DNA from 3 places in the Streptomyces sp. NPDC033270 genome. Region 2 is predicted to be linked to each of the others. Evidence: riboswitches for the same ligand, from Rfam matches in the RefSeq annotation. Region 2 holds a riboswitch; each other region holds the start of a gene.
What was found. A riboswitch is a leader RNA that binds a small molecule or an ion and turns the genes downstream of it on or off. The one in region 2 is predicted to bind S-adenosylmethionine.
Positions count from the first base shown of each region.

Region 1 (7,233 bases), on a different contig from region 2:
TCTGCCAGGCGTAGTAGCGCCCGAAGAGCGGCGACTGCCTGGCGAACGCGTCCGCGGTGGCGAGCATCTCCTTCGGGGACTTCGGCGCGGACGGGGAGTCCAGGCACAGCACCGCCGGCATGCTTGAGGACTCGTTCTCCTCGGCCTGCTCCTCCTGCGGTGTCAGCTTCTGACCACCGCTCTCGCCGGACATCTCGGCGTCGAGGCGCTCGAAGGCGGTTCCGTCCCCGTTCAGAGCGGCCACCAGCGCCTTGGTCAGGCCCTTCCAGCTCTTTTCGGTCGTCACGGCCGTCGCCAGATACGCGGACAAGGTGGCGTCGGTGAACTCCTCGCCGTCGGCCCCTCGCAGCGGCTCCCGCTCCAGTTTCCTGCCGAGCTCGGTGAGCCTGCGCAGAATCTCCCCGGTCGTGGCTCCCAGCCGGTCGTCCCCGCGGGCGACGAGGTCCTGGGCGTATCGCCGCGTCGCGTCATCGGCGGTCTTGACGTCAAGCCGGGCGACCTGCCGCATGTCGGCGGCGGGGTTGACGACACCGTCGAGCACCATCCGGCCCACCTTGCCGGGGAACAGCTTCATGTACTGCTGGCCGATGAAGGTGCCGTAGGAGACGCCGGTGTAGTTCAACTTGGCGTCCCCCAGGACCGTACGCAGCACATCCAGGTCGCGTGCGACGCTCACGCTGTCCATGTGCGCGAAAACAGCGCCGCTCGCCTTCCGGCAGGCCTGGGCACGCCTGGTCGCGTCGGCGAACGTCTTCTCTGCCTCCGGTACGGTGCGCGGCGGGTTCTCGGGCCCCTGCGCCACACCGTCGGGACACTTGATCTGCCCGGAGCCGGCTATGCCTCGTGGGTCGAAGCCGACCAGGTCGTAGCGGGCGCGAGCCTGTCCGCCGGCCTGCCAGTTCCCGTTGGCCACGTCGGACGCACCGCCCGCGCCGGGCCCGCCGGGGTTGAAGAGCAGTGACCCCAGCCGACGACTGTGGTCCTTGGCCGGAACCCGCGAGACCCGCAGCTTGACGGTCTCCCCGTTCGGGGCGGCATAGTCGACAGGTACCTTCACCCAGCCGCACTGCGCGCCGGGCACCGCGTCGGGGGTGACGTCCGCGCCACAGGCCGCCCAGTGGACTTTCTGCTGCGTGAAGTGCGCGGGCAGCGCCGGGACGGAGGTGTTCATGCCCCTGACGTCGGCGGGCTGGGACGCGGCGACGCCGCTGGCACCGCAGACCGTCACCACCAGCGTGGCGGCTGCCAGTGCCGCACCGGCGGTCAAGGGTATGGACCTGCGGGGAATGCGCATCACCGTTCTCGCTCTCTCGCTCCAGTTAGGAAGCATGCGCACAGGCGAGACCAGCCCGCTATCGGCTCCGTCACAGTCGTGGTGATGGGTATACGCAGCGCTGTTGGACAATCGCGCATCGCAATCGCCGGGGCGGGCGGTGTCCGGCAGCGGCGAGGGGGCTGGGTGGCGGTGTCGCGGTGGCCGTCGGCGGGGTCACGGTGAGTTGCCGTGGCAGAGCCTTTGGTGACGAGCGGGCGCCGTGGGGTGGGGAACGGCGGCCCGGTGGTGAGCGGCTGGTCCCGCGCGGCGTCCCACGGCGGCGTCTCGGCTGGGGCTGTTCGCGCTGGTCGGCGGGTGGGACGTCCCAGGGCTGCGGCAGTTCTGCGGTGGGGATGGCCCTCGCGGCGGTCCGACTCGCAGGCTCGACGGCGTAGCTCGGGTGGCGTGGCCCGCCGCCCTCCCTGACGTCAGGGAACGCCAGAGCACCAGAGGAAAGGACTCCGCGTCATGAGGAACGCGCTCCGTAAGCGTCTCGCACTGGCCGCCGCCGTGGCGGCGCTCGGCGGTGGGCTCGCCCTGCCGGCCGGGCCCGCGGTGGCCGCGCCCGCACAGCCGGGCCCCGGCGACCGCGCCACCACCGAGGCCACGGAGGGCGCGGGCATCCTGGGCACCGCCCCGGCCTGCGTCCGGCGGGACGTCATCAAGCACGAGAAGAAGGTGACGGTGGGCAACGACTGCGGCCGGGCCATGCACCTGAAGGTGGTCATCGACTGGGGGCCCGACTCGCGGTGTCTGACCTACCAGCACGGCGAGGCCTGGACCTGGCACTGGGGGAGGGGCTCCTACGGCAAGGTCGTCACCTGCTGAGCCCGGCGCCGGCACCGCGGTCCCCGGCGCCTCCTCCTCCAGTACGCACGCAGTCTCTCCTCCCGGTCGTCGATCTCCGGGAACACCGGCAACCACGCGCCGCCGTCCGCCACCGCCGGAACCTTGCCGAGATACTTCGGGAGGTCGAGGAAGAACAACTGGGCCGCGTTGTCGGTGTCCGCCTTGGTCGGGTATCCGTGCCGTACCACCGGGAAACGGCGCCTCCGGCGAAGTCACCCTGGCAGCTCAACGCGCCGCTGCCGGAGGAGGCCTCAGGGGGTCGGGCTCGGCGGGGTGCGGGGACCGCCCGCGCGGGGGACACCCGTGCGGCGGGCCTGCTCGACGGAGGCCCGGGACTTCGCGCTCTGTGCCGCGTCCTGGGGGATCTCGGCGGGCCGTGTCGGGCGCCCGGGCGGCGGGACGTATCCGGGCAGGCGCAGGGTGCGCCACACGTAGGGGTCGGCCTGGGCGCTGCCGTAGGGGGACCAGGCCAGGCGGGTCTTGCCGGTCTTGTCCTGGGTGTCGGAGTCGTACAGGAGCACATTGGCGGCGAGGCGGTCAGGATCGACCGGAGCGGGCAGATCGGCGAGCGGGATCTTCGCTTCGACCGAGTAGCCCTTGTACGGGTCGGTGTCGACGGAGGCCACGGCCATGCCAGGGGCGTTGCGGTTCGCCGGCCCCTGGCGGTTGTCTCCGTCGCGCTCGGCGCAGGGGCCCTTGCCGTCCTTGGTGAAGGGGAGGACGCCGGCCTTGAAAGTGGTCGAGGTGCCGTCGGAGCGGCCCTGGGGGTCGAGGTCGATCTCGACGGCGTCGGTGCGCCAGTGGCGTTTGCAGTCGCCGGCGGCGTCCAGCGCGTAGCCCTTGATGTCGTCCGTGACGTGGACGATGGCGTAGAGGTCGTCACCGTGGCGGGAGAATTCGACGGCGGCCGCGCAGTCCCTTTCGCCCTCGCACTCCTTTCCCTCCCACTGCTTCAACTCCAGTTTCGGACCCGGGTATTCGTCCGGGCCGGCCACCCCGTCCACGACGGGCGCCTTTGCGACTTCGGGAACGTCGGTGGCGGACTGGGCGGGGTAGGAGGGCTGGGCGTCATTGGCCAGCCACGGCATCCGCATCCGCCGCGCCCAGTCACGGAAACCCGCGTACAGCGGGCGCAGCCCGGACTGCTCGCGCACCGCGGGTGTCGGCGGATGGCTTCTGTCGGCAAGGACGGTGAACCATTCGCAGGGCAGCCGGTCCGGCTTGGTCTCGACCGTGTGCGGCAGTGTGCCGAATCCCTGGGTGACGTAGTCACGGGCCGCGTCCCGTTCGATCTGGGCCCATGTCGTGCCCGGGTTCCTGGTGGACTGCGTGCCGGTCCACACGCCCACGACGGGCAGTCCGGTGTGCGGATCCCTGGACTTCGCCGTGGCGCACGTGGCACCCACGGGCCCCTTGAAGCCCCAGCTCTGGGCCAGCAGTTGGGAAGGCTTCCACACCGCGTACTTCTCCTGGTCGATCTGCTCGGGGAACGCCTGCCGATCGCCGGCGAGACGGAACGCCTCGACGGCGAGGCGACCGGCCTCCTGGTGGCTGCCGTGCTGGTTGAACGGGCGCGGGTCCATGGTCACCACTTTGTGCGGGGTGGTCGCCCGGATCAGCCGGACCAGCCGCGAGAGGGTGTCCCTCGGCGGCTGCGGTGCTCGGTTCCAGATGGTCGTCGTCAGCGGGGCGGACAGTGTGTACCAGAAGTCCGGCTTGTCGAGGTAGAAGACATTGCGGATACCGGCCCGCCCGACGGCCTTGCGTTCCTCGTCCTCACGGATCATGCCGAGATCGGCGCCCTCCTGGTCGCCGGAGGCGTTCCCGCCGCCCTCGCCGCGGGTGATGGTCACCACGCCGGTGCTCAGCCCCGGGTTCTCCCCCCACTGCCCGAACGTGGCCAGGGACTGGAACTCGTCATCCGGATGGGCTCCGATGAACAGCACATCGGTGTGCGCCGGATCCGCCTTCGTGGAAGAAGAGGCCCGTGTCTCCGGCCCGCTCCCTGTCGCACACGCAGCCACGGTGAGCGCGCTACCGACCAGGCCGAGTGCACAGAACGCGGCCGGCAGGGCACGTCGAGGCTGCGATCCCGTCAAGAGCCCGTCCTTCTCTTTGGAGACGCACGATGACAGACGTGTGACGTGCGCAGTGAGGATCAGTGACAGGGGCAGCCTGCCCCGAACAGCAGGAACGGCTTCCTCCCGTCACCCAAACAGGGGCGAGCCGAGCCGCTGCTTCGGCAAGGGGAGGGAGAGCGAACCTGCTTGACGGGGTGTGACATGACATGTGGGCATGCCGCATGCCGCTGCACCCCGCCAGGGTCTCTCCCGACTCGGTTTTGTCGTTTTGTCGTCCCACGAGTCGGGCAGGCTTTGACAATCATGTCCGAGGTCTGTCTACTTACGCCGTAGATCGGTCATGAGCGTCAGCGACAAGCCCTGGCTTGCTGACCGGCAACCCTCGCACCGCGGTGGGGTGCCCCAGGTGACGACCGGACCGGAAGACCTTCGGTAAGCGCGAGGCCCGCACGGGCCGGAACAGCGATGGTGACGGAATGTACGCAGCTTTCGGGACGGCCGCATGGCGGCGCCGTGGCTGCCTGCTGCTGTGCGCGAACCGGTCGGTCGATCTGCTCCGCGTCAACAGCGCGCTGTGTACCGGCAGCTGAGCTGCACCTGCCGTGCCTTCTGCCACAACTGACGGCTGACGGTTCTCTGCGTCTCTGATGCCCACCGCCGCTGTCGCGGTGTGCGCCTTCTCCCTCCCCAGCCCCCGTTCCGCGCCTTCCTGCGCATCGTCACGAGAGCCCCTCCGGGGCCGCCGTGGCGTTGCCGCATCCGTGGTCCGGGGTGTCCGAATTCGCTGGAGCCCTTCATGAGTGAAACTCCGGGCGCTGCGGTATCCCTTGCCTCAGCGCCTCCTGTCGAGGAGACCCCCGAACCCTCCTCCGCGCCTCGTCCCGTACGCCCTTCCCAGGCCGGACCTTCCCAGGCCGGACCTTCCCAGGCCGGACCTTCCCAGGCCGGACCTTCCCAGGCCGGACCTTCCCAGGCCGGACCTTCCGAAGTCGAACGGCCGGGTGGCGACGACACCGCACCGCGGCCACCGGCGGCACAGCGGGTGCTGCCGCTGCGCAGACCAGGCCGCTGGATCGCCACGGCGATCGTGCTGGTGCTGGTCGCCCAGACAGTCCACGGACTGGTGACCAACCCCTTCTACCAGTGGGACCGCTTCCAGTACTGGTTCCTGCGCCCGACGATCCTCGACGGTCTGCTCATCACCCTCGAGGTGACGGCGTACAGCGCCGTGCTCGGTCTGCTCGGCGGCACCCTGCTCGCCCTCGGCAGGCTCTCCCGGAGCCCGGTGCTGCGGGCGGTCAGCTGGACCTACACATGGCTGTTCCGTTCGGTTCCGCTGATCGTGGTGCTGCTGTTCCTCTACAACTTCAGCGCGCTGTACAAGACGCTGAGCCTCGGGGTTCCGTTCGGTCCCGCCTTCTTCACGTTCGACGAGTCCCGGCTCGCCACCGACATCGTCGTCGCGGTGGTCGGACTCAGCCTGAACGAGGCGGCGTACGCGTCCGAAGTGGTGCGCAGTGGCATCCTCGCGGTCGACCAGGGCCAGCACGAGGCGGCATCGGCACTCGGCCTGCCGAAGGGCTACCAGTTCACGAGGATCGTCTTTCCGCAGGCCCTGCGGTCCATCACCCCGAACTACGTCAATCTGCTGATCAACCTGATCAAGAGCACCTCGCTCGTCTTCTACGTCTCGCTGCTCGATCTGTTCGGCTCGGTGCAGAGCATGGGCAGCACCTACCCCGGTGACATCGTCCCGCTGCTGCTGATCGCCACCGTCTGGTACCTGGTCCTCACGAGTGCCGTCTCCGTCGTCCAGTTCTACGTCGAGCGGTACTTCTCCCGGGGTGCGACGCGCATCCTGCCGCCGACGCCGTTGCAGAAGTTGCGGAGCGGTCTGCGCGATCTGCGGGCCCGAGCTCGGAGGGAGATAGCGATATGACCACCCAGACCACGGAGATCGCCGAGACCACCGAGACCGCCGAGATACGACCGGCCGCCGTCGAGGTCCACGACGTGCACAAGTGGTACGGGGCCCACCGGGTCCTGGACGGCGTCGAGTTGACCGTGCGGCCCGGCGAGGTCACCGTGATCCTCGGGCCGTCGGGGTCCGGCAAGTCCACGCTGCTGCGGGTGATCAACCACCTGGAGAAGCCCGAGGTCGGGTACGTCAGCGTGAACGGTGAGCCGATCGGCGTGCGCCGGCTCGGCGAGCGCGGCAAGACGGGGGTGCCCCCGACGGAAGGCCGGGGGAGGCTCAAGGAGCTGAGCGAGCGGGCCATCCTGGGCCAGCGCAGCCGGATCGGCTTCGTCTTCCAGAACTTCAACCTCTTCCCGCACCTGACCGCGCTGGACAACGTGGCTGCCGCCCCCGTGGCCACCGGGAAGCTGACCAGGCCCGAGGCCCAGGAGCTGGCCCGTGAACTGCTCGGCCGGGTGGGCCTGGCCGACAAGGTCGGTGCCTATCCACGGCAGTTGTCCGGCGGCCAGCAGCAGCGGGTCGCCATCGCACGCGCCCTCGCCCTGCGGCCAGGGGTCATCCTCTTCGACGAACCCACCTCCGCGCTCGACCCCGAACTGGTCGGCGAGGTGCTGGCCGTCATCAAGGACCTGGCCACCAGCGGCACCACCCTGATCATCGTCACCCACGAGATCGGTTTCGCCCGTGAGGTCGCCGACCAGGTCGTCTTCCTCGACGAGGGCCGGATCGTCGAACAGGGCCCGCCCACCGAGGTGCTGGACCACCCGAAGCACGAGCGGACCCGGGACTTCTTGAGCAAGGTGCTCTGACCCCGCCGCTCGCCCCGCACCACACCACCGACGAACCAGCACCACGCCACCGAAGAACCAGCACCACGCCACCACAACCGCTCACCCAACCAAGGACAGCCATGCGCATCCGCAGCCTCCGCAGCCGACTCCTCCGCGGCCTCACCACGGGCACCGCCGTCGCCACCCTCGCCACCGGCATCGCCGCCTGCGGGGGCAACA
Region 1 covers NZ_JBVIRA010000001.1:572,761-579,993, forward strand. Annotated here, with positions in the region: gene ACZ5XZ_RS02675 (alpha/beta hydrolase) at 1-1,267, opposite strand, end outside; gene ACZ5XZ_RS02680 (hypothetical protein) at 1,784-2,143, shown strand; gene ACZ5XZ_RS02685 (PIG-L family deacetylase) at 2,416-4,263, opposite strand; SAM riboswitch class IV at 4,582-4,690, shown strand; gene ACZ5XZ_RS02690 (amino acid ABC transporter permease) at 5,042-6,184, shown strand; gene ACZ5XZ_RS02695 (amino acid ABC transporter ATP-binding protein) at 6,181-7,032, shown strand; gene ACZ5XZ_RS02700 (transporter substrate-binding domain-containing protein) at 7,134-7,233, shown strand, end outside.
Region 1: it holds a riboswitch for S-adenosylmethionine, as region 2 does, so the genes downstream of both, ACZ5XZ_RS02690 (amino acid ABC transporter permease) here and ACZ5XZ_RS37475 (aminotransferase class V-fold PLP-dependent enzyme) in region 2, are expected to answer to the same signal.

Region 2 (7,233 bases):
GAGCGGGCCGCCAGGCGCTCCGAGCGCACCGTCGCCCTGCTCTTCCTGGTGTCCATGATCGCCACGGTCGGCTTCATCGCCGCGTACGTGGCCGTCCCGATCGACAAGATCGTCTACATCTGGCCGATCGGCCACATCAGCGCACTGAACTTCGCGCTCGGTCTGACGCTCGGTGCGGCACTGTTCTGCATCGGCGCCGGCGCGGTCCACTGGGCCCGCACGCTGATGTCGGACGTGGAGGTCGCCGACGACCGCCACCCGATCGAGGCCACGCCCGAGGTCAAGGCCAAGGTCATGGCCGACTTCCAGGCCGGTGCCGAGGAGTCGGGCTTCGGCCGCCGCAAGCTGATCCGCAACACGATGTTCGGCGCGCTGGCCCTGGTGCCGCTCTCCGGCGTCGTCCTGCTGCGCGACCTCGGTCCGCTGCCCGGGACCAAGCTGCGCACCACGGGCTGGAAGAAGGGCGTCCGCCTGGTCAACCAGTCCACCAACCTCCCGCTGCGTCCTGAGGACATCGCGGTCGGGTCGCTGACCTTCGCCAAGCCCGAGGGCCTGGAGGAGGACGACCACGACTTCAACAACAAGATCGCCAAGGACGCCCTGATGCTCGTGCGGATCCAGCCGCAGAACATCAAGGACAAGCAGGAGCTCGCCTGGTCCCACGAGGGCATCGTGGCGTACTCGAAGATCTGCACCCACGTGGGTTGCCCGATCAGCCTGTACGAGCAGCAGACGCACCACGTGCTCTGCCCCTGCCACCAGTCGACCTTCGACCTCGCTGACGGTGGTCGGGTGATCTTCGGTCCCGCCGGACACGCCCTGCCGCAGCTGCACATCACGGAGAAGGACGGCTTCCTGGAGGCCGCGAGCGGCTTCGCGGAGCCCGTCGGCCCGAGCTTCTGGGAGCGCGGATGAGTAACGAACAAGGCGCGACCAACCCGCGCCGCGGCCAGGCGCCGCGGGGCGAGCGGATCGCCGACTGGGCGGACGGCCGGCTGGGCATCTACAGCCTCGCCAAGGCCAACATGCGCAAGATCTTCCCGGACCACTGGTCCTTCATGCTGGGCGAGGTCGCGCTCTACAGCTTCATCATCATCATCCTGACCGGTGTCTATCTGACGCTGTTCTTCCACCCGAGCATGGCCGAGGTCACCTACCACGGTTCCTATGTGCCCATGCAGGGAATCCGAATGACCCAGGCCTTCGAGTCGACGCTGGACATCAGCTTCGACGTCCGCGGTGGTCTGCTCATCCGCCAGATCCACCACTGGGCCGCGCTGGTCTTCCTGGCCGCGATGATGGTCCACATGATGCGGGTGTTCTTCACCGGCGCCTTCCGCAAGCCGCGCGAGGTCAACTGGCTGTTCGGCTTCCTGCTGTTCGTGCTGGGCATGTTCACCGGCTTCACCGGCTACTCGCTCCCCGACGACCTGCTCTCCGGTACCGGCGTGCGGTTCATCGAGGGCGTCATCCTGGCGATGCCGCTGGTCGGTTCGTACCTGCAGATGTTCATCTTCGGCGGCGAGTTCCCCGGGCACGACATCATCCCGAGGTTCTTCACGGTGCACGTGCTGCTGCTGCCGGGCATCATGCTCGGCCTGCTGGTGGCGCACCTGATCCTGGTCTTCTACCACAAGCACACGCAGTTCCCGGGTGCCGGCAAGACCAACAACAACGTCGTCGGCATGCCGCTGCTGCCGGTCTACATGGCCAAGGCCGGAGGCTTCTTCTTCCTGGTCTTCGGTGTGATCTCGGTGATCGCCGCGGTCGCCAGCATCAACCCCGTGTGGGCCATCGGACCGTACCGGCCCGACCAGGTCTCCACGGGCGCCCAGCCCGACTGGTACATGGGCTTCGCCGAGGGTCTGGTCCGCGTCATGCCGGGCTGGGAGTGGGACTTCTGGGGCCACACCGTCAACTTCGGCGTGCTGATCCCGATCCTGATCTTCCCGCTGGTCCTGGTCGCCATCGCGGTCTACCCGTTCGTCGAGTCCTGGGTACGCGGCGACAAGCGCGAGCACCACATCCTGGACCGCCCGCGCAACGTCCCGACCCGCACCGGCTTCGGTGTGGCCTGGCTGGTCGCGTACTTCGTGATGCTGATCGGTGGTGGCAACGACCTGTGGGCGACCCACTTCCACCTGTCGATCAACACCATCACCTGGTTCGTCCGGATCGCGTTCTTCGTCGGACCGGTGCTGGCCTTCATCGCCACCAAGCGGATCTGCCTGGGTCTGCAGCGGCGCGACAGGGACAAGGTGCTGCACGGCCGCGAGTCCGGCATCATCAAGCGCCTGCCGCACGGTGAGTTCATCGAGGTCCACGAGCCGCTCGACCAGGAGCAGCTGCACCTCCTGACGCAGCACGAGCAGCCCAAGCCGCTCGAACTGGGCCCGGAGGTCGACGAGAACGGCGTCAAGCGCAAGATCAAGCGCTCGCAGAAGCTGCGCGCCAAGCTCTCGAAGTCCTACTACGGCGAGGACAGCGTCATCGCCAAGCCCACGGTCGAGGAGTACCAGGAGATCACCAGCGGCCACGGCCACCACTGATCCCCTCGGCGCCTCGTAGCGCACCGTAGGCAGTACGCCACCCAGAGGGCCCCGTCCGGCGATCGGACGGGGCCCTCCGGCGTGCTCGCGGGTCGATAAGGTGACGTCATAAGCAGGAAACACACCAGGAGCGTGGACCATGAACGTTGTGACCCCGGCAGGCGGCGACAGCGTGGCGGCCCACACCTGGCCGGGCATCCTCAACGCCCTCCTCGACGGCCGTGACCTCAGCGCCGACGACACCGCCTGGGCGATGGACAAGATCATGCGGGGCGAGGCCGGCGACGCCCAGATCGCCGGCTTCGCGGTGGCGCTGCGGGCCAAGGGCGAGACCGTCGCCGAGATCTCCGGACTCGTGCGCACCATGTACGCGCACGCCCGACTGATCGAGGTCCCCGGCCCCAGCGTCGACATCGTCGGCACCGGCGGCGACGGCGCCAAGACCGTCAACATCTCCACGATGTCCTCGATCGTGGTGGCCGGCACCGGCGCGAAGGTCGTCAAGCACGGCAACCGCGCGGCGTCCTCGGCCAGCGGAGCCTCCGACGTGCTGGAGAAGCTCGGCGTCAATCTCGACCTCACCCCGCAGCGGGTCACCGAGGTCGCGCAGGAAGCGGGCATCACCTTCTGCTTCGCGGTGAAGTTCCACCCCGCGCTGCGGCACGTCGCCAACGCCCGGGGGCAGCTCGGCATCCGCACGACCTTCAACGTGCTGGGCCCGCTGACCAACCCCGCGAGGGTCCGCGCCCAGGCGACCGGCGTCGCCGACGCCCGGATGGCGCCGATCCTGGCCGGTGTGCTCGCCGAGCGCGGCTCCTCGGCGCTGGTCTTCCGCGGCGACGACGGCCTGGACGAGCTGACCACGACCGCGACCTCCCGAGTGTGGGTCGTGCGGGACGGCACGGTGCGCGAGGAGCGCTTCGACCCGCGGGACGTCGGCATCGACCTGGTCCCCGTCGAGGCCCTGCGCGGCGCGGACGCCTCCTACAACGCGGAGGTGGCCCGCCGGCTGCTGGACGGCGAGACCGGACCGGTACGCGACGCGGTCCTGCTGAACTCCGCGGCCGCGCTGGTCGCGCTGGAGCCGGGCGACGCCCCCCTGGCGGAGCAGATCCGCGCGGGCATCGAGAAGGCCGCCGCCTCGATCGACTCCGGCGCCGCCCGGCGGGCGCTGGAGCGGTGGGTGGCTGCAAGCAACGCATGAGCGGCAGGTGACGCAGAGTGTGACGCAGGCCCCAGTCCGTCATACGGACCGGGGCTTGCGCGTTGTTGATCGTGTGGCAAGATGCTGCGCAGGTCACGAGTGACAGCGACACAGGCCCCGGCCCGCTGTCCGGCAACCCTCCGTCCGTGGCGGGGTGCCCCGGGTGATGACCAGGCCGCAGGCAGCGAGGTCTGCGGCAAGCGCGGATCCCTCGCCAGGGATCCTGGTCCTCGAGGGAGAACTTCCGTGAACCAGCGAATGCGATAGGGCCCGACGGCCCCTTTTCCGCAGCCCTTTTCCCTTCACGCTGCGGCGCCCCGCAGTGCGCTGTGCCGCACCCTGACGCGCCCGCCCGCAGCGAATTCGCTTGTCTCTCACGGGAGTTCGCCATGTCTGTTTCCGCCGTTGCCGCCGACAGTTCCGTTTGTGCCCCGCTGCCGGTTCTGGGGCGCGATGTCCTGGTCCCGCTCGTGACCGGTGGCGAGGTCGACTACGCCGCGCTCGACTACGCCGCCAGCGCACCGGCGCTCCAGCGGGTCTGGGACGACGTGGCCGCCTACGCCCCGTACTACGGCAGCGTGCACCGCGGCGCCGGATACCTCTCCCAGCTCTCCACCGACCTCTTCGAGAACAGCCGCCGGACCATCGCCGAGTTCCTCGGCTGCCGAGCCGACGACCAGGTGGTCTTCACCCGCGCCACCACCGACTCGCTGAACCTCCTCGCCTCCGTACTCCCGCCCGACACCCGGGTGTTCGTCTTCGAGACCGAGCACCACGCCTCGCTGCTGCCCTGGGAGCAGCGCGCGGACGTCACGGTGACGTACCTCAACGCGCCGCGCACCCCGCAGCAGGCGGTGGACACCCTGGAGAAGGCGCTCGCCGAGCGCGAGCCCTACGGGCCGGCGCTGGTGTGCGTGACCGGTGCGTCCAATGTGACCGGTGAGCTGTGGCCGGTGCGGGAGCTGGCGGCCGCGGCCCACGCCCACGGCGCGCGGATCGTGCTGGACGCCGCCCAGCTCGCCCCGCACCACCCCCTCGACATCGCCGAACTGGACGTCGACTGGGTCGCCTTCTCCGGCCACAAGCTGTACGCGCCGTTCGGCGCCGGGGTGCTGGCCGGCCGCGCGGACTGGCTGCGGGACGGCGAGCCGTACCTGGCCGGCGGCGGCGCCAGCCGCAGGGTCTCCCGGCGCACCGACGGCGGCGTGGACGTCGAGTGGCACACCACCGCCGCCCGGCACGAGGCCGGCTCGCCGAACGTCATCGGCGCCTACGCGATCGCCTCCGCCTGCCAGGCGCTCACCGAAGCCGGCTTCGACACCCTGGTCGCCCGCGAGCAGGCGCTGATCGCCCGGGTACGGGAGGGCCTGGCCGAGGTGCCCGAGGTCAAGGTGCTCTCCCTCTTCGGCGACGACGCACCCAGGGTGGGCGTGCTCTCGTTCGTCGTCGACGGCTGGAACAGCTCGCACTTCGCCGCCGCGCTGTCGGCCGAGTACGGCATCGGCGTACGCGACGGCCTGTTCTGCGCGCACCCGCTCGTACGGACCCTGCTGGGCAGCGAACCGCAGGATCCCGGCGAGTGCGGCGCCCCCGAGGCGGCCCCCGGCGAGCGCGCCCTGAACGCCATCCGCGTCAGCTTCGGCGCCGGCACCCCCGACGAGCACGTCGACCGCTTCGTCGGCGCGGTGAAGGAACTCGTCGCGGACGGCGCACGGTGGAACTACCGCACGGAGGACGGCCGTTGCGTACCCGCGTCTCTTTGACGCGGGGAGTCATCCCACGTTTTCGGCTGCGGCGCCGTGCTGGTTTCGCGCCGTTGCGCCTGCGGCGGGCGGTTGTTTGTCGGCTGCGGTGACAGCCCTACGGACTCCGTCCTACGGTCTGTCCCCTCCCGTGGGTGGGTGGAAGACAGGCCCGGTGGGGGCGGGCCCTATCCGTCGACTGCGCGCGCACGACGTTGTACGTACACCCCCACCGGTCTCCTCTCCTCCCACTCACGGGAGGGGGCGGACCGCAGGACGGAGTCCGGAGGGGCGCACCCGCTGCCGAAAACGCCCCGCGCAGCGGCAACCAGCCCGCCGCAGGCGCCACGGCGAGAAAGCCAGACAAGTCGGCCGCAGCAAAGCGCAGCGAAGGGGCCGCAGGCGCAACGGCGACAAACCAACACGGCGGGAAAGCCGAAAGCGTGGGGAAAAAATCGGGCTAGGCGTCCAGCCCGATTGCGAAAGCCGCCTCCAGGTCGTGCTGGGAGTACGTGCGGAAGGCGATGTGCGTCTCGGTGGAGGCGACGCCGGGGACCTTGCTGATCCGGCCGGGGATGACGTCCGCCAGGTCGTCGTGGGCGGCGACCCGGACCATGGCGATGAGGTCGTGGGCGCCGGTGACGGAGTAGACCTCGCTGACGCCGTCCAGTGCGGCGATCTTCTGGGCGATCTCGGGGATCTGGTCCACGCTGGTCTTGATGAGCACGATCGACGTGATCACGGCTGGCTCTCTCCCTCGGTCGCCGGGTCATTCGCCCTGGTGGCCCCCACACTATCCCTCCGGTAGCGGGCCCAGGCGTACAGAAAGCCGAGCGTGAAGCCGACGACGTGTGCGAGGTAGGCGACGCCGGGCCCGTGGGGGTCGTCCTGGGCGGCCTGCCACTGGAGGAAGAACCAGAACAGCAGCACGATCCAGGCGGGGAAGCGCAGCGGGAGGAAGAAGAGGAACGGGAAGACGCTGGTGACGCGGGCCTTGGGGAAGAGGTAGAGGAAGGCGCCCAGGACGCCGGCGATCGAGCCCGAGGCGCCCACCAGCGTCTGGCCGGAGGAGGCGTGCGCGGCCGCGTAGCCGAGCAGCGCCAGGTAGCCGATGATGAGGTAGAAGGCGGCGAACGGCAGCCGGCCCATCCGCGCCTCGGCCATCCCGCCGAAGACGTACAGAAACAGTATGTTGCCGAGCAGATGCAGCCAGCTGCCGTGCACGAACAGCGCGGTGAGCGGAGTGATCAGCGCCCGCAGCGAACCGCTCCAGAGCTCCAGCGGGATCACACCCCACCGCTCGAAGTACGCGGTCTGTGCCTTCAGCAGGGCGTCGCCGGTGCCGTACATCCGGTTCAGGGTGCAGACGGGGCCGGCCACGAAGACCACGCAGCACAGGCCGATCAGCACATTCGTCAGCCGCGAGAACACCGCGGTCAGGGACCGGGTGGGGTGCGGCGGGCGGGGCAGGAGGCCGGATGGGCGGGGCGAATCGGCGCGCGCGGAGCGCGGAGTACGGGGTGAACGGGGAGGGGGAGCCGGCGCCGTCATGAAGTGATCATGGCGTAATGCGGGCAATCGGGACAGAGTGCCTCGCCGCGTCCCGGCTCCTGGGCGGGGCCCGCACCGGCCCCCCATCAGGCCGTAGGGTTGCAGGCAGTACCTTGCGTACTTCCGCAGTCCGACGGCGCACCGCGTGAACGGCGCAGCAGCATGAGATCGACGAGCATGAAAGAGG
Region 2 covers NZ_JBVIRA010000046.1:4,640-11,872, forward strand. Annotated here, with positions in the region: gene qcrA (cytochrome bc1 complex Rieske iron-sulfur subunit) at 1-915, shown strand, start outside; gene qcrB (cytochrome bc1 complex cytochrome b subunit) at 912-2,549, shown strand; gene trpD (anthranilate phosphoribosyltransferase) at 2,689-3,753, shown strand; SAM riboswitch class IV at 3,845-3,962, shown strand; gene ACZ5XZ_RS37475 (aminotransferase class V-fold PLP-dependent enzyme) at 4,143-5,516, shown strand; gene ACZ5XZ_RS37480 (Lrp/AsnC ligand binding domain-containing protein) at 5,956-6,237, opposite strand; gene ACZ5XZ_RS37485 (rhomboid family intramembrane serine protease) at 6,234-6,914, opposite strand.

Region 3 (7,233 bases), on a different contig from region 2:
TGGTTCATCGACTGGTTCGTCGACCGGTTCAACTGGTTCAACTGGTTCATCGTTCTCGCCTCGCGTCGGGTGCGTACTGGTGCGGTGCTTCCTGGTACGCAGCCTCGAACGTTCACATTGATGTGAGCCTCAAGGCGGAGAGGGGTGACGCCGGTCACCATCCCGGCAGGTGCCCCGGCGCCCGGCAGGGGAGCCCGTCGGCGCCGTCACGCCCGACGCCCGGCCAGGCGCACGCCCCCGGCCGCCCGGCCACGCGCACCCCGGCGCCCAGCCAAGCGCACGCCCCGGCGCCCGGCTCAGCCGACCAGTGCGCGCAGCTGTTTGAGGAACCACTGCGCCGGCGGCAGCGCGGTGGCGGCCGCCGCCAGCCGCGCCGTCCGCTCGCGGCGTTCCCCGGCGTCCATCGACAGCGCCTCGTGCAGCGCCCGCGCCGTACCGCTGACGTCGTACGGGTTGACGGTCAGGGCGTGGCCGCCCAGCTCCTCGTGCGCCCCGGCCTCCCGTGACAGCACCAGTGCGCAGCCCTGCTCCGAGACCACCGGGATCTCCTTGGCGACGAGGTTCATCCCGTCCCGGATCGGGTTCACCAGTGCCACGTCCGCCAGCCGGTAGGCGGCCAGCGACCGCGCGAAGTCGTCCTTCACATGCAGCACGACGGGACGCCAAGTAGCTGTCCCGTACTCGGAGTTGATCTCCTCGGAGAGCCGGCCGACCGCCGCCGTGTACTCCCGGTAGACGGCCAGATCCTGGCGCGAGGGGTAGGCGAAGGCGACATGCACCACGCGCTCGCGCCACGACGGCTCCTCCGCCAGCAGTTGCCGGTAGGCCAGCAGGCCGCGGACGATGTTCTTCGACAGCTCGGTGCGGTCCACCCGGACGATGGTCTTGCGCGCCGCCCCGTCGGGACCGGTGCCGATCTGCTCGCGCAGGGTGGCCAGCCGCTCCTCGACATCCGCCCGCCGCGACCGCTCCAGCAGGAAGTCGGCGTCCGCCCCGAGCCCGTACGCACCGATCCGGGTGCCGCCGGTGCCGCCGGTGACCTCGGCGCAGCACGCGGTGAACGCGTCCGCCCAGCGGTGGGTGAGGAACCCCAGCTGGTCGGCGCCCAGCATGCCCTCCAGCAGCTGCCGCGCCACCTCGTCCGGCAGCATCCGGAAGTAGTCCGGCGGAGCCCACGGCGTGTGGGAGAAGTGCGCGATGCGTACGTCGGGCCGCAGTGCGCGCAGCATGCCCGGCACCAGCGCCAGGTGGTAGTCCTGCACCAGCACCGCCGCCCCCTCGGCGGCCTCGTCGGCCAGGGCCCGGGCGAAGGCGCGGTTGTACGTCTCGTACGCGCCCCACTGCTGCCGGAACCCGGCGTCGAAGGCCGGCTCCAGCGGCGTCTGGTAGAGCATGTGGTGGACGAACCACAGCACCGAGTTCGCGATGCCGTTGTAGGCGTCGGCGTGCACCTGGGACGGGATGTCCAGCATGCGGACGCGCTGTCCGCCGGTGTCCTCGGGGGCCAGGGCGCCCCCGGTCCGGCGTACGGCCTCCCGGTCCCCGTCACCGAGCGCCGCGCACACCCACACCGCGTCGGTGCCGGGGCCGATGGCCGACAGCCCGGACACCAGCCCGCCCCCGCCCCGCTTGGCGCTCAGCGCCCCGTCGTCGCCCACGGCGTATGACACCGGCCCGCGATTGGACGCGACGAGAACCTCGGCACCTGCCCGGACCGCACTGCGCTCGGAGACCATGTCGCGACATTAACCCGCCGCAGAACCGCGCAAACGTACGGACACGGGTCAGGCCGCCCGCCGCGCCGCGTACTCGGGGATTTCGGCCATGGGCGGCCGCTCCTCGGTGTCCACGTCCGTGGTGCGCGCCACGAAGCCCTCCTCGCCGCGGTCGAATTGGGTGAGCCGGGGGCGCACCAGGTGGCCTCGGGCGAGGCGGAGCTGGGCGGTGCGGTAGATGGCGGCCGCCATCCGGCCGAGGGCCTGGCCGCCCTGGTGGCGGTGCTTGCGCACGCCGACGTCCACCTGGGCGAGGGCGTCGAGGCCGACGGTGTGCAGGGCGTCGACGAGCAGGCCGAGCTCGACGCCGTAGCCGACCGGGAAGGGCAGGCGCTCCAGGAGGGAGCGCCGGGCCGCGTACTCGCCGCCCAGGGGCTGGACGAAGCCGGCCAGCTGCGGCCAGTGGAGGTTCAGCAGCGGGCGGGCGACCAGCTCGGTGACCCGTCCGCCCTGCTCGCCCGGGTGCCCCCCGGCCTCCAGGGGGCGGTCGTACATCGCCTTGACGAAGTGGATGTCGGGGTCGGTCAGCAGGGGGCCGACGATCCCGGAGACGAAGGTGGCGGAGAACTCCCGCAGGTCGGCGTCGACGAAGCAGATGATGTCGCCGGTGGTGACCAGGAGGGAGCGCCACAGGACCTCGCCCTTGCCGGGCAGCGCGGGCAGCCGGGGCAGGACGGTGTCGCGGTGGACGACCCGGGCGCCGGCCGCGGCGGCGACCTCGGCGGTGCGGTCGGTGGATCCGGAGTCCAGCACCACCAGCTCGTCGACCAGGGGGACGGCGTCGCACATCAGCTCGGCGCGGATCGCGGCCACGATCGCGCCGACCGTGGCCTCCTCGTCGAGCGCGGGCAGCACGACGCTGACCGTACGGCCCGTCTGGCGCTTGGCCTCCAGCAACTGCTCCAGCGGACGGTCCGCGGCGGACCAGGAGCGGCTGCTCAGCCAGCGCTCCACCTCTTCCAGCACGTCTACGACTCCTCGGTGGCCGCCGGTGCCGCGACCGGTAGGCGATCCCTAGTGTGGGCCATTCTGTGATCCATCTCGCGGTTCGGACGACTATCTCAACGGTCAGTGCCTTCGGTTACAGTCTTGAACAACGCGGATGACCGTCGCATGTCGGGGTCGCCGCGCCACAAACGCCTGGGTTTCGTCCCAGCGCCATACCGCTCATCCAGAGGGGCAGAGGGATACGGCCCGTTGAAGCCCCGGCAACCCTCCAGCCGGTCTCCGCCGCGATCATCGCGCGCGAGGCTCCCGGCTAGGGAAGGTGCCAAATCCGTCTCATGGCGAGATGCGCCATGAGGAAGATGAGGAGAAAGGGCCTCGCCTCCATGGCTGTGTACAGCACCGAAGTCACCGAAATCGCCCCCACCGTCGCTCTGGGGCCCGCCGTCGCCCTGTCCTGCCGCGAGTGCGGTGAGCGCTTCGACCTGAGCCCGCTCTTCGCCTGCGCGACCTGTTTCGGGCCGCTCGAAGTCGCCTACGACCTGCCGAGCGGCGACCCCGAGGCGCTGCGCAAGCAGATCGAGGCCGGTCCGGACAACATCTGGCGCTACGCTCCGCTGCTGCCCGTCCCCACCGATGTGGCGGACAAGCCGAATCTGAACCCCGGCTGCACCAAGCTCGTCAAGGCCGACCGGCTCGCCGCCGAGCTGGGTGTCACCGGCGCGCTCTACGTCAAGGACGACTCCGGCAACCCGACGCACTCCTTCAAGGACCGGGTCGTCGCGATCGCCGTCGAGGCCGCCCGCGCCTTCGGCTTCACGACGCTGTCCTGCTCCTCCACGGGCAACCTCGCCGGCGCGGTCGGCGCCGCGGCGCGCCGCGCGGGCTTCAAGTCCTGTGTGTTCATCCCGCACGACCTGGAGGCCGGCAAGGTCGTCATGGCCGCGGTCTACGGCGGTGACCTGGTCGGCATCGAGGGCAACTACGACGACGTCAACCGCTTCTGCTCGGAGCTCATCGGCGACCCGCTGGGCGAGGGCTGGGGCTTTGTCAACGTCAACCTCCGCCCCTATTACGGCGAGGGCTCCAAGACGCTGGCGTACGAGATCTGCGAGCAGCTGGGCTGGCGGCTCCCGGACCAGATCGTCATCCCCGTCGCGTCCGGCTCGCAGCTGACGAAGATCGACAAGGGGCTCAAGGAGCTGATCGCCCTCGGGCTGGTCGAGGACCGGCCGTACCGGATCTTCGGTGCCCAGGCGGAGGGCTGCTCGCCGGTGTCGACGGCCTTCAAGGCCGGGCACGACGTCGTGCGCCCGCAGAAGCCGAACACCATCGCCAAGTCGCTGGCGATCGGCAATCCGGCCGACGGGCCGTATGTGCTCGACATCGCGCGCCATACGGGCGGTGCGGTGGAGCACGTCGACGACGAGCAGGTCGTGGACGCGATCAAGCTGCTGGCGCGGACGGAGGGGATCTTCGCGGAGACCGCGGGCGGGGTGACCGTCGGCGTCACCAGGAAGCTGATCGAGGACGGTGTGCTCGACCCGTCCCTGACCACCGTCGTGCTCAACACGGGTGACGGCCTCAAGACGCTTGACGCCGTCGCGCCGACGTCCGGGCCCACGGCCACGATCCGCCCGAGCCTGGACGCGTTCCGAGAGGCCGGCCTGGCAGGCTGAGTCCCGAGCTCTACGAACCCGCACTCCCCAACCCTGTCCGGAAGGCAGAACCCATGAGCGTCAAGGTCCGCATCCCCACCATCCTCCGTACGTACACCGGTGGTGAGGCCGAGGTCACCGCCGAGGGCGCGACCCTCTCCGAGGTGATCGCCGACCTGGAGAAGAACCACGAGGGCATCGCGGCCCGTGTACTGGACGACGCCGGCAAGCTGCGTCGCTTCGTGAACGTCTACGTCAACGACGACGATGTGCGCTTCGAGCAGGGCCTGGAGACGCCGACGCCGGACGGTGCGGGCGTCTCCATCATCCCGGCGGTCGCCGGCGGCTGCTGAGGCCGCACGCGCCCGGTGGCCGTCGTCTCTCGCCCCGATCGGTCGAGGGGTGAGCGCTAATTTGCGCCATCTCTTCACCTGCTTGACCGGAATTGCCCCGTCCGTTGAAATCGGACGGGGCAATTCCGTTTAGTGAAAGGGGATACCATTGCGGTGATCCCCGTTCCGGATAACTCCGCGCACATGCCGAACGCATAGGAAACCGCGGAGAGTTGTGTGCAAAGTGTGTGCGGCATTTGTCGCTTACGTGCGTCTATGCCCGGCCCGACTTGCCCCGGAGAAACGGGATTTCATCGCATATTGCCGATTCTCCGGCGCCAGAATTCTCGTCCGATTGACCTGTTGCGCTGGGCATCGGTGCAGATACATTCAGCGGCGGTCGACGCGTTCCGGCGCACACCCCACGGGCCATTTCGCGGGGTGAGGTCTGACCCGGGTCCGCGGAGTGCGGTCCTGCGCAAGGGCCAGTAATAGGGGAGTTAGGCATGGCTCAGGGCACCGTCAAGTGGTTCAACGCGGAGAAGGGGTACGGCTTCATCGCGGTCGACGGTGGTGCGGATGTATTCGTCCACTACAGCGCGATTCAGATGGACGGCTACCGCACCCTTGAGGAGGGCCAGCGGGTCGAGTTCGAGATCTCGCAGGGCCAGAAGGGGCCGCAGGCGGACATGGTCAGGGTGAGCGCCTGAGGCGCGGGCCGACTGCAGCGTAGAGAAGGCCCGTACCCCGTCACGGGGTACGGGCCTTCTGCCTGCCCTCCCCGCGGCGGGACCTGAGCCCCCGTCGCCCGCGCCCGCCCCCCGTCTCGCCCGCGCCCGCCCTGTGCCGCTCGCTGCCGCGGGGCACCCCGGCGGCACCCCGACGACCGGCCGGCACCCGCCCGTCGCCCACCCCTCGCCCACCCCTCGCTCGCCCCTCGCCCACCCGCCGCCCCTGGGTGACCCCCTCCAGGTGGCTTGCACTCGCCCTGCCCGAGTGCTAATCATTGGCGTTAGCACTCTCCGAGTGAGAGTGACAGAACTTGGATCGGGCCGGTGAGGTCCGGACGCCGGGTGGGGCAAGGAACCACACGGCGCACGGACCGTCCGTCGCGGGCACGGGTGCCGATCCGGAGAAATCCACCCCGTCCGGGAGGACCACTTCACATGGCCAAGATCATCGCGTTCGACGAGGAGGCACGGCGCGGTCTCGAGCGCGGGATGAACCAGCTCGCCGACGCCGTCAAGGTCACCCTCGGCCCCAAGGGCCGCAACGTCGTCCTCGAGAAGAAGTGGGGCGCCCCCACGATCACCAACGATGGTGTCTCCATCGCCAAGGAGATCGAGCTCGAGGACCCGTACGAGAAGATCGGCGCCGAGCTGGTCAAGGAGGTCGCGAAGAAGACGGACGACGTCGCCGGTGACGGCACGACGACCGCGACCGTCCTGGCCCAGGCACTGGTCCGCGAGGGCCTGCGCAACGTCGCCGCCGGCGCCAACCCGATGGCCCTCAAGCGCGGCATCGAGAAGGCCGTCGAGGCCGTCTCCGCCGCCCTGCTGGAGCAGGCCAAGGACGTGGAGACCAAGGAGCAGATCGCCTCCACCGCCTCCATCTCCGCCGCCGACACCCAGATCGGCGAGCTGATCGCCGAGGCCATGGACAAGGTCGGCAAGGAAGGCGTCATCACCGTCGAGGAGTCCCAGACCTTCGGTCTGGAGCTGGAGCTCACCGAGGGTATGCGCTTCGACAAGGGCTACATCTCGGCGTACTTCGCCACCGACATGGAGCGTATGGAGGCGTCGCTCGACGACCCGTACATCCTGATCGTCAACTCCAAGATCGGCAACGTGAAGGACCTGCTGCCGCTCCTGGAGAAGGTCATGCAGTCCGGCAAGCCGCTGCTGATCATCGCCGAGGACGTCGAGGGCGAGGCCCTGTCGACCCTGGTCGTCAACAAGATCCGTGGCACCTTCAAGTCCGTCGCCGTCAAGGCTCCGGGCTTCGGTGACCGCCGCAAGGCCATGCTCGGCGACATCGCCATCCTCACCGGTGGCACCGTCATCTCCGAGGAGGTCGGCCTCAAGCTGGAGAACGCCGGTCTCGACCTGCTCGGCCGCGCCCGCAAGGTCGTCATCACCAAGGACGAGACCACCATCGTCGACGGTGCCGGCGACAGCGACCAGGTCCAGGGCCGCGTCAACCAGATCCGCGCCGAGATCGAGAACTCGGACAGCGACTACGACCGCGAGAAGCTGCAGGAGCGCCTGGCGAAGCTCGCCGGCGGTGTTGCGGTCATCAAGGCCGGTGCCGCGACCGAGGTCGAGCTCAAGGAGCGCAAGCACCGCATCGAGGACGCCGTTCGCAACGCGAAGGCGGCCGTCGAGGAGGGCATCGTCGCCGGCGGTGGCGTCGCCCTGCTGCAGGCCTCCCAGGTCTTCGAGAAGCTGGAGCTCGAAGGCGACGAGGCCACCGGTGCCGCCGCTGTGAAGCTGGCCCTGGAGGCCCCGCTGAAGCAGATCTCCG
Region 3 covers NZ_JBVIRA010000007.1:169,516-176,748, forward strand. Annotated here, with positions in the region: gene ACZ5XZ_RS13485 (polysaccharide deacetylase family protein) at 1-50, opposite strand, end outside; gene ACZ5XZ_RS13490 (alpha,alpha-trehalose-phosphate synthase (UDP-forming)) at 297-1,736, opposite strand; gene ACZ5XZ_RS13495 (glucosyl-3-phosphoglycerate synthase) at 1,785-2,741, opposite strand; SAM riboswitch class I at 2,940-3,089, shown strand; gene thrC (threonine synthase) at 3,107-4,399, shown strand; gene ACZ5XZ_RS13505 (MoaD/ThiS family protein) at 4,453-4,731, shown strand; gene ACZ5XZ_RS13510 (cold-shock protein) at 5,217-5,420, shown strand; gene groL (chaperonin GroEL) at 5,877-7,233, shown strand, end outside.
Region 3: it holds a riboswitch for S-adenosylmethionine, as region 2 does, so the genes downstream of both, thrC (threonine synthase) here and ACZ5XZ_RS37475 (aminotransferase class V-fold PLP-dependent enzyme) in region 2, are expected to answer to the same signal.